Alloalcanivorax dieselolei B5: one gene and its partner. The protein of the gene in region 1 interacts with the protein of each later gene in a pairwise test. Links are inferred from orthologs where the notes say so. Each region holds a gene or a part of one and is shown on either strand. Other genes may lie near its edges. The genes, in order: paaC and B5T_RS01290.

The links.
Region 2: the proteins of paaC (region 1) and B5T_RS01290 interact in binary tests that used the Escherichia coli proteins (3 or more experiments, as listed by UniProt). The link is inferred for Alloalcanivorax dieselolei B5 from one-to-one orthologs.

The regions. Positions count from the first base shown.
Region 1 is NC_018691.1:872,914-875,951, reverse strand. Bases 22-2,743 are described here. They hold paaC (1,2-phenylacetyl-CoA epoxidase subunit PaaC), read right to left. Parts: upstream 1,907-2,743; coding sequence 1,136-1,906; downstream 22-1,135. Other genes in these bases: paaA (1,2-phenylacetyl-CoA epoxidase subunit PaaA), read right to left, coding at 2,225-2,743; paaB (1,2-phenylacetyl-CoA epoxidase subunit PaaB), read right to left, coding at 1,918-2,199; paaD (1,2-phenylacetyl-CoA epoxidase subunit PaaD), read right to left, coding at 610-1,149; paaE (1,2-phenylacetyl-CoA epoxidase subunit PaaE), read right to left, coding at 22-592. Outside these bases: more of paaE, read right to left, coding at 1-21; more of paaA, read right to left, coding at 2,744-3,038. UniProt on the Escherichia coli protein: Component of 1,2-phenylacetyl-CoA epoxidase multicomponent enzyme system which catalyzes the reduction of phenylacetyl-CoA (PA-CoA) to form 1,2-epoxyphenylacetyl-CoA. The subunit C may be essential for structural integrity of the alpha subunit.
Region 2 is NC_018691.1:273,279-276,594, reverse strand. Bases 65-3,064 are described here. They hold B5T_RS01290 (response regulator), read right to left. Parts: upstream 1,922-3,064; coding sequence 1,208-1,921; downstream 65-1,207. Other genes in these bases: B5T_RS01285 (ATP-binding protein), read right to left, coding at 1,918-3,064; B5T_RS01295 (NHL repeat protein), read left to right, coding at 65-1,116. Outside these bases: more of B5T_RS01295, read left to right, coding at 1-64; more of B5T_RS01285, read right to left, coding at 3,065-3,316. UniProt on the Escherichia coli protein: Member of the two-component regulatory system DpiA/DpiB, which is essential for expression of citrate-specific fermentation genes and genes involved in plasmid inheritance.

The DNA of each region.
Region 1 (3,038 bases):
CGCACTTATCCGCGTCGAGACGGCCGTTGTAGAGGTCCACGTCCTGTTGCTCGCGGCTGAACAGATAGATGATGTTCAGGCGCCCGAGCCAGGCGTTTTTCAGGTCGCTGAGCGCTTCCCGGAACAGGGTCGAGTTACTGGAGCGATTGCCATAAAGCAGCGTGAAGCGGCTTTTCGGTTCAGTTTCCAGGGTGGATTTGATGATCGACAGAATCGGCGTGATGCCGCTGCCGGCGGCCACCGCCAGGTACTCGGCTTCCCGCGCCGGGTCCAGATCGATGTAGAAGTGACCACTGGGCGGCATGACTTCCAGAGTGTCGCCTTCCTTGAGCTCGCCGTTGGCAAAGCCGGAGAAACGGCCGCCGGGTACTTTTTTCACCGCCACACGCAGGTCTCTGTCGTTGACGCCGGTGCAGATCGAGTAAGAACGACGCACTTCCTCGCCGTCCATATGGGTACGGACGATCAGATGCTGGCCCTGGGTGAAATGGAAAGCACCGGCCAGTTCCGGCGGAACATCGAAGGCGATGGACACCGCCTCCCGGGTTTCCGGTCGCACTTCGCGGATTTTTAATGAATGAAATTGGTTCATGTCAGGCGCTCTTCTTTTTAAAGGCACTTGAAGTAGTCGAACGGTTCCAGGCAATCGCGGCAACGATAAAGCGCCTTGCACGCGGTGGAGCCGAATTCGCTGAGTTGTTCGGTGTGGGTGCCGCCGCAATGCGGACAGGCCGCCGGCCCCGGGTCCCGCAGCGTATCCCGGCCCTGCCCTTTCGGCGGAGGCGCGATGCCATAGGCCTTGAGCGCCGCACGGCCCTGGTCAGTAATCCAGTCCGTGGTCCAGGCCGGCGCCAGCACTCGCTCGATGCGCGGCTTGTGAAAACCAAAGTGCTCCAGCGCGTCTCTGACATCGCGCTCGATCACCTCGGTGGCCGGGCAGCCGGAGTAGGTGGGCGAGACTTGCACGTGCAAGTGGCCTTCTTGCCACGCCACCGCGCGAATCATGCCGAGATCGACGACGCTGACCACCGGCACCTCCGGGTCCATCACTTCGGCCAGGCAGTCCCATGCGCGCGCGAGATCCGCTTCACCCAGAGGCGTTCCGGTGAAGGTGGCCCACTCACGATAGATCAGTTCACCAGGTTGCATCGGGGTACGCTCGTTGCAGGTACTGCATCTCGGCCAGCAAAAAGCCAAGGTGCTCGGTGTGCTTGCCGTTCTTGCCATCCATGTAGAAATGGCGCGCCGGTTCCGGCTGCTCCAGGCCGGCTTCGCTGAATACCCGAGCCACCTCAGTGCGCCAAGCATCGCCCACGTTGCCGGCGCCGATGCCCGCTTCAGCGAGCTGGTCTTCAAGGACGTCGGTGTCGGTGAGTTCGTAGGTGAAGCGCCAAAGGTTTTGCACCGCATCAGTGAGACGGCGATGGCTTTCCTCGGTGCCCTGCCCCAGGCGCAGCATCCATTCGGTGGAGCGGCGGCGGTGGTAGGTGGCTTCCTTGAGGGCCTTGGCGGCGACGGCGGCGATGCGCTCGTCACTGGATTCGGTGAGTCGGGTGAGCACCTGGTGGTGCCAAACGTCGAACAGGAATTGCTTGGCGGTGGTGACGGCGTAATCACCGCGCGGTTGCTCCGCGATCAGCAGATTGCGGTATTCCCGTTCATTGCGGCGGAAGGCCAGATGATCGGCATCGCGACCGTCGTCGAGCAGTTCGGCGGCGTAGTCATACCAGTTGCGCGCCTGACCGAGCAGGTCCAGGCCCACATTCATCATCGCCACTTCTTCTTCCAGCGCCGGGGCGTTGCCGCACCATTCGCACAGGCGCTGGGCCAATACCATGTTGGTGTCGGCCAGGCGCAGCAGGTATTCGGCCAGCGCGTTCCGGGTGTCTGAGAAAGCCTTTGTCATGGTCGCGCTCCTCACATCTGATCCACTTCCGGGGGCAGCTTGTAGAAGCTGGCGTGGCGGTAGACCTTGTCGTCGGCCGGGTCGAAGAAGGGCTCTTTCTCGTCGCCGGCGCTGGCGGTGATCTGCTCGGCGGGTACCACCCAGAGGCTCACGCCTTCACTTCGGCGGGTGTACAGCTCACGAGCATTTTCCAACGCCATTTGGGCGTCAGCGGCGTGCACGCTGCCTACGTGTTTGTGATTGAGGCCGTGCTTGCTGCGCACGAAAACTTCGTAGAGGGTCCAGTCAGCCATGTTCGTCTCGATGGGTTGATTCAGTTCAGGCGGCGCTTTTCGCTTTCTGTTTCTGCTTCCGGGCATAAGCCACGGCGGCGTCGCGCACCCACTGGCCTTCGTCGATGGCGCTTTTGCGCTGTTGAATGCGCTCGACACCGCATGGGCTGTGGCCCTTGAGTACGTCGAAGAATTCCTGCCACTGGATTTCGCCGAAGTCGTAGTGGCCGGTTTCCTCGTTCCATTTCAGATCCGGGTCCGGCGCGGTGCAGCCGAGGAATTCCAGTTGTGGCACGGTCTGGTCAAGGAAGCGCTGACGCAGTTCGTCATTGCCGTGGCGTTTGATTTTCCAGGCCATGGATTGGGCGGAGTTCGGCGAGTTGGCGTCGGAGGGACCGAACATCATCAGCGACGGCCACCAGAAACGGTTGATGGCGTCCTGGACCATGGCTTTCTGCTCGTCGGTGCCCTCGCGCATCATGGTCAGCAGGATTTCGTAGCCCTGGCGCTGGTGGAAACTCTCTTCCTTGCACACGCGGATCATGGCGCGGGCATAGGGTCCGTAGGAGCAACGTTGCAGCGGCACCTGGTTGACGATGGCGGCGCCGTCCACCAGCCAGCCGATGGCGCCCATGTCAGCCCAGGTCAGCGTCGGATAGGTGAAGATGGAGGAGAACTTCACCTCGCCACGGTGCAGCTTTTCGATTTCCTCGTCACGGTCGGCGCCGAGGGTCTCCATGGCGCTGTACAGGTACAGACCGTGGCCGGCCTCGTCCTGGATCTTCGCCATCAACTGCAATTTGCGCTTCAAGGTCGGCGCCCGGGTCAGCCAGTTGCCTTCCGGCAGCATGCCGACGATC
Region 2 (3,316 bases), 600 kb from region 1 along the record:
CAGCCCGCCGCCACTGTTATCGGCCAGGCAGACTTCACCGGCACCGGCCCCAACAAGGGGACGGGGGCGGAGACGGACTACGACAAACCAGCGGCCGACTCCCTGGCCACCCCGTATGGCAATCCGGCGGTAAGCTCTTCCGGCACGCTGTTCATCAGTGACACCGACAATTACCGGGTGCTGGGCTACCACACCTTTCCCACTGTCAACACCGCCGCCGCCGATTTCGTGCTGGGCCAGCCGGATTTCACCAGCAACGAGCCGGGTGGGCTGCCCCGCCCGGAAGGGGTTTCGATAGCGGGCGGCAAGATGGCGGTGGCGGACAGCGACGGCAACCGGGTCCTGATTTACAACACGGTCCCCACCAGCGGCGGGGCCGAACCCGATGTCGTCGTGGGGCAAACCAGTCTGGATTCCGAAGACACCGCTTGCGATGCCACCCACTTGCGCTATCCCGAAGCCGCCGTGCTCACCCCGGACGGCAAACTGGTGGTGGCCGACTCCTCCCACAATCGAGTGCTGATCTGGAACGCCCTGCCCACCACCCACGGCCAGCCCGCGGATCTGGTACTGGGTCAGCCCGACTTTACCCGTTGCGCCCCAGATGAGGGCAGCCAGGACGGCAGCGTCGTCCATTCCGCCCGTGCGCTCGATTTCCCCACCGGCCTCTGGACGGACGGCCATCGTCTCGCACTGGCGGACAACGATAATAACCGGGTGCTGATCTGGAATACCTTCCCCACCAGCCACTTCCAACCTGCTGATATCGTGCTGGGCCAGGCGGATTTCACCTCGGTCACCGGGTCCGCGGAAAATCTGGACACCCCCTACGGCATCGATTCCAACGGCGAGCAACTGGCGGTCACCGACAGCCGCAATCATCGCGTACTGATCTGGAACAGCTTCCCCACCAATAACTTCCAGCAAGCCGATATCGTGCTGGGCCAGAGCGATCTCACTCACAATCAATCAAACGACGACGACCAGAACGGTGAGGATGACGGCGCCGCCTCGGCACGGGTGCTGAACTTTCCCACGGGCGTCTACTTTTACCGGGACAAGCTGATGGTTCCCGAGGCCGGAAACCATCGCGTGCTGATATTCCAGTCGCTATAGGCTATTCGCTGGCAAGCCAGCTTCCCACCGCGGTTTCATAACCCCTTTGTGGGAAGCTGCTTTAGCAGCGAAGCCTGTGGCGATGGGACGACTATCCATCCTGACGGGACAGAGGCCGGTAACGGCGCTCCGGGCGACCGATGCTGCCATAGGTCTGATCGGCTTCCAGTTCGTGGCGCTGAAGCAGGTATTCCAGGTAACGGCGGGCGGTGGAACGGCTGACGCCGGCACGTTTGCCCACCTCCTGGGCATTGAGGAAGTCCCGGGGAACCTTGGCCAGCACCGCCCGCACCCGGGACAAGGTAAGCGCATCGATCCCCTTGGGCAGGCGCGCCTGCCCGCCCTTCGCCGGGGCCGCCGGTTCGCCCTCCGCGTCTCGGGAAAACAGTGCATCGGCCATGGACTGAGTGACCGCCGGCGACTGGCGCAAGCGCCGCTGGCGTTGCATGAAGGTGTTCAAGGCCCGGTCCAGCCGCTGCAGCAGCACCGGTTTCACCAGGAAGTCAAAAGCCCCCAGCTGCAAGGCCCGTTCCAGGGAGGCCACTTCGGAAGCGGCGGTCACCATCATTACTTCACAGCCGTGGCCGGCGGCGCGCAACTCCGCCAGCAGGTCCAGGCCGCTGCCATCGGGCAGATAGACGTCGAGCAGCAGCAGATCGGGCTGATAACGCTCCAGCAAGGCGCGCCCGCCGGCCAGATCGCCGACCACCGCGGTGACCCGGAACTGATCGTCCCGTTGCAGGTATTCCGCCAGCAAACGGGCCACCTCGCTTTCATCCTCGACGATCACCACTGAATAGGTCATGACCGGTTGTCCTCGTCCGTTGGCCGGCGGGGCAGATACACCGTGAACCGGGCGCCGCCAAGATCGGCCTGGGCCACTTCCAGGGTACCCTGCAGGGCACTCACGTAGGTCTTCACCAGATACAAGCCGACACCGTGTTGACGCCCGCTCTTGGAAGAATAGTCCGGCCGGAACAGCGCCTCCAGCCGCTCTCGGTGCAACCCTTCTCCACTGTCTTCCACATCGAAGATCAGATGGTCACCAAGATCGTCGAACGTCACCCGAACCCGCGCCGGCTGGCGTGACCCGACGCGCGCCGCCTCGATGGCGTTGTCGATCAGGTTGCCCAGAATCGACACCAGCCGCTCCAGCAGGGCCTTGGGGGCCGCCGCGTCGAGCACGCTCTCTTCCGCCACCTCGAAGGCAACGCCCTGTTCCTTGGCCTTGTGGTATTTACCCAGCAGCAATCCCGCCAGCAGCGGCTCCCCGGTGCTGTCCAGCAGCCGGTTGACCATGGCCTGATGCCCCTGACTTTCCAGACCGATCAACTCCACCGCCTTGTCGTAGGCGCCCATCTGGATCAACGCGCCCAGGGTATTGAGCTTGTTGGAATAGTCATGGGTCTGCACCCGCAGCAGTTCGGCGAACGCTTCCACCTGGGCCAGTTGCCGGCTGACGTGGGCCACCTCGTCCTGAGGACGAAAACTCAGAAACACGCCACGCACCGTGCCACCCACCCGCAACGGCCGCCGAAACAGCACCAACTCCTGGCCAGCGGCGTACAGCTCCACGCCATCCAGCACCTGCTCCACATCCCGCAACAGAAAACCGGCCTGATCGGGAAACAGATCCCGCAAGTGCAATGCGCTTTCCTGCGACGTGGTCACCCCCAGCAATTCCCGCGCCCGGCGATTGCTGCGCTGCACCCAGCCGTCCAGATCCAGAGCAACAATGCCCGAGCGCACCGTATCCAGCATGGCGCTCTGCTCGGCGAATACCCGGGCGATTTCATGGGGCTGCCAGCCGAACAAAGCGGCGCGCACACGACGGGCGATCCAGAGCGAAGACAAAATCCCGACCAGGAACACCGCCAGCACCACCGGCAGCCACTGCAGATAGCGGCCGGCGACGATGGACTCCACCGAACGGTTGAGAAAGCCCACCGACACCAGACCGATGACATTACCGCCGGCGTCCAGCACCGGGGCCTTGCCGCGTACGGAAAAACCCAGGGAGCCCTGAGCTTCGGAAATAATGGCGTTCCCGGTCAGCACTTCCTGACTGTCACCGCCCTGCATGGTCTTGCCCAGGCGGTCGGGCTGCGGGTGCGCCAGCCGCCGCAGCCGGGTATCGCCCACCACGATAAAATCCGCGTCGGTCTGCCGCCAGAGATGGCTGATGAACGGCGCCAGCGCG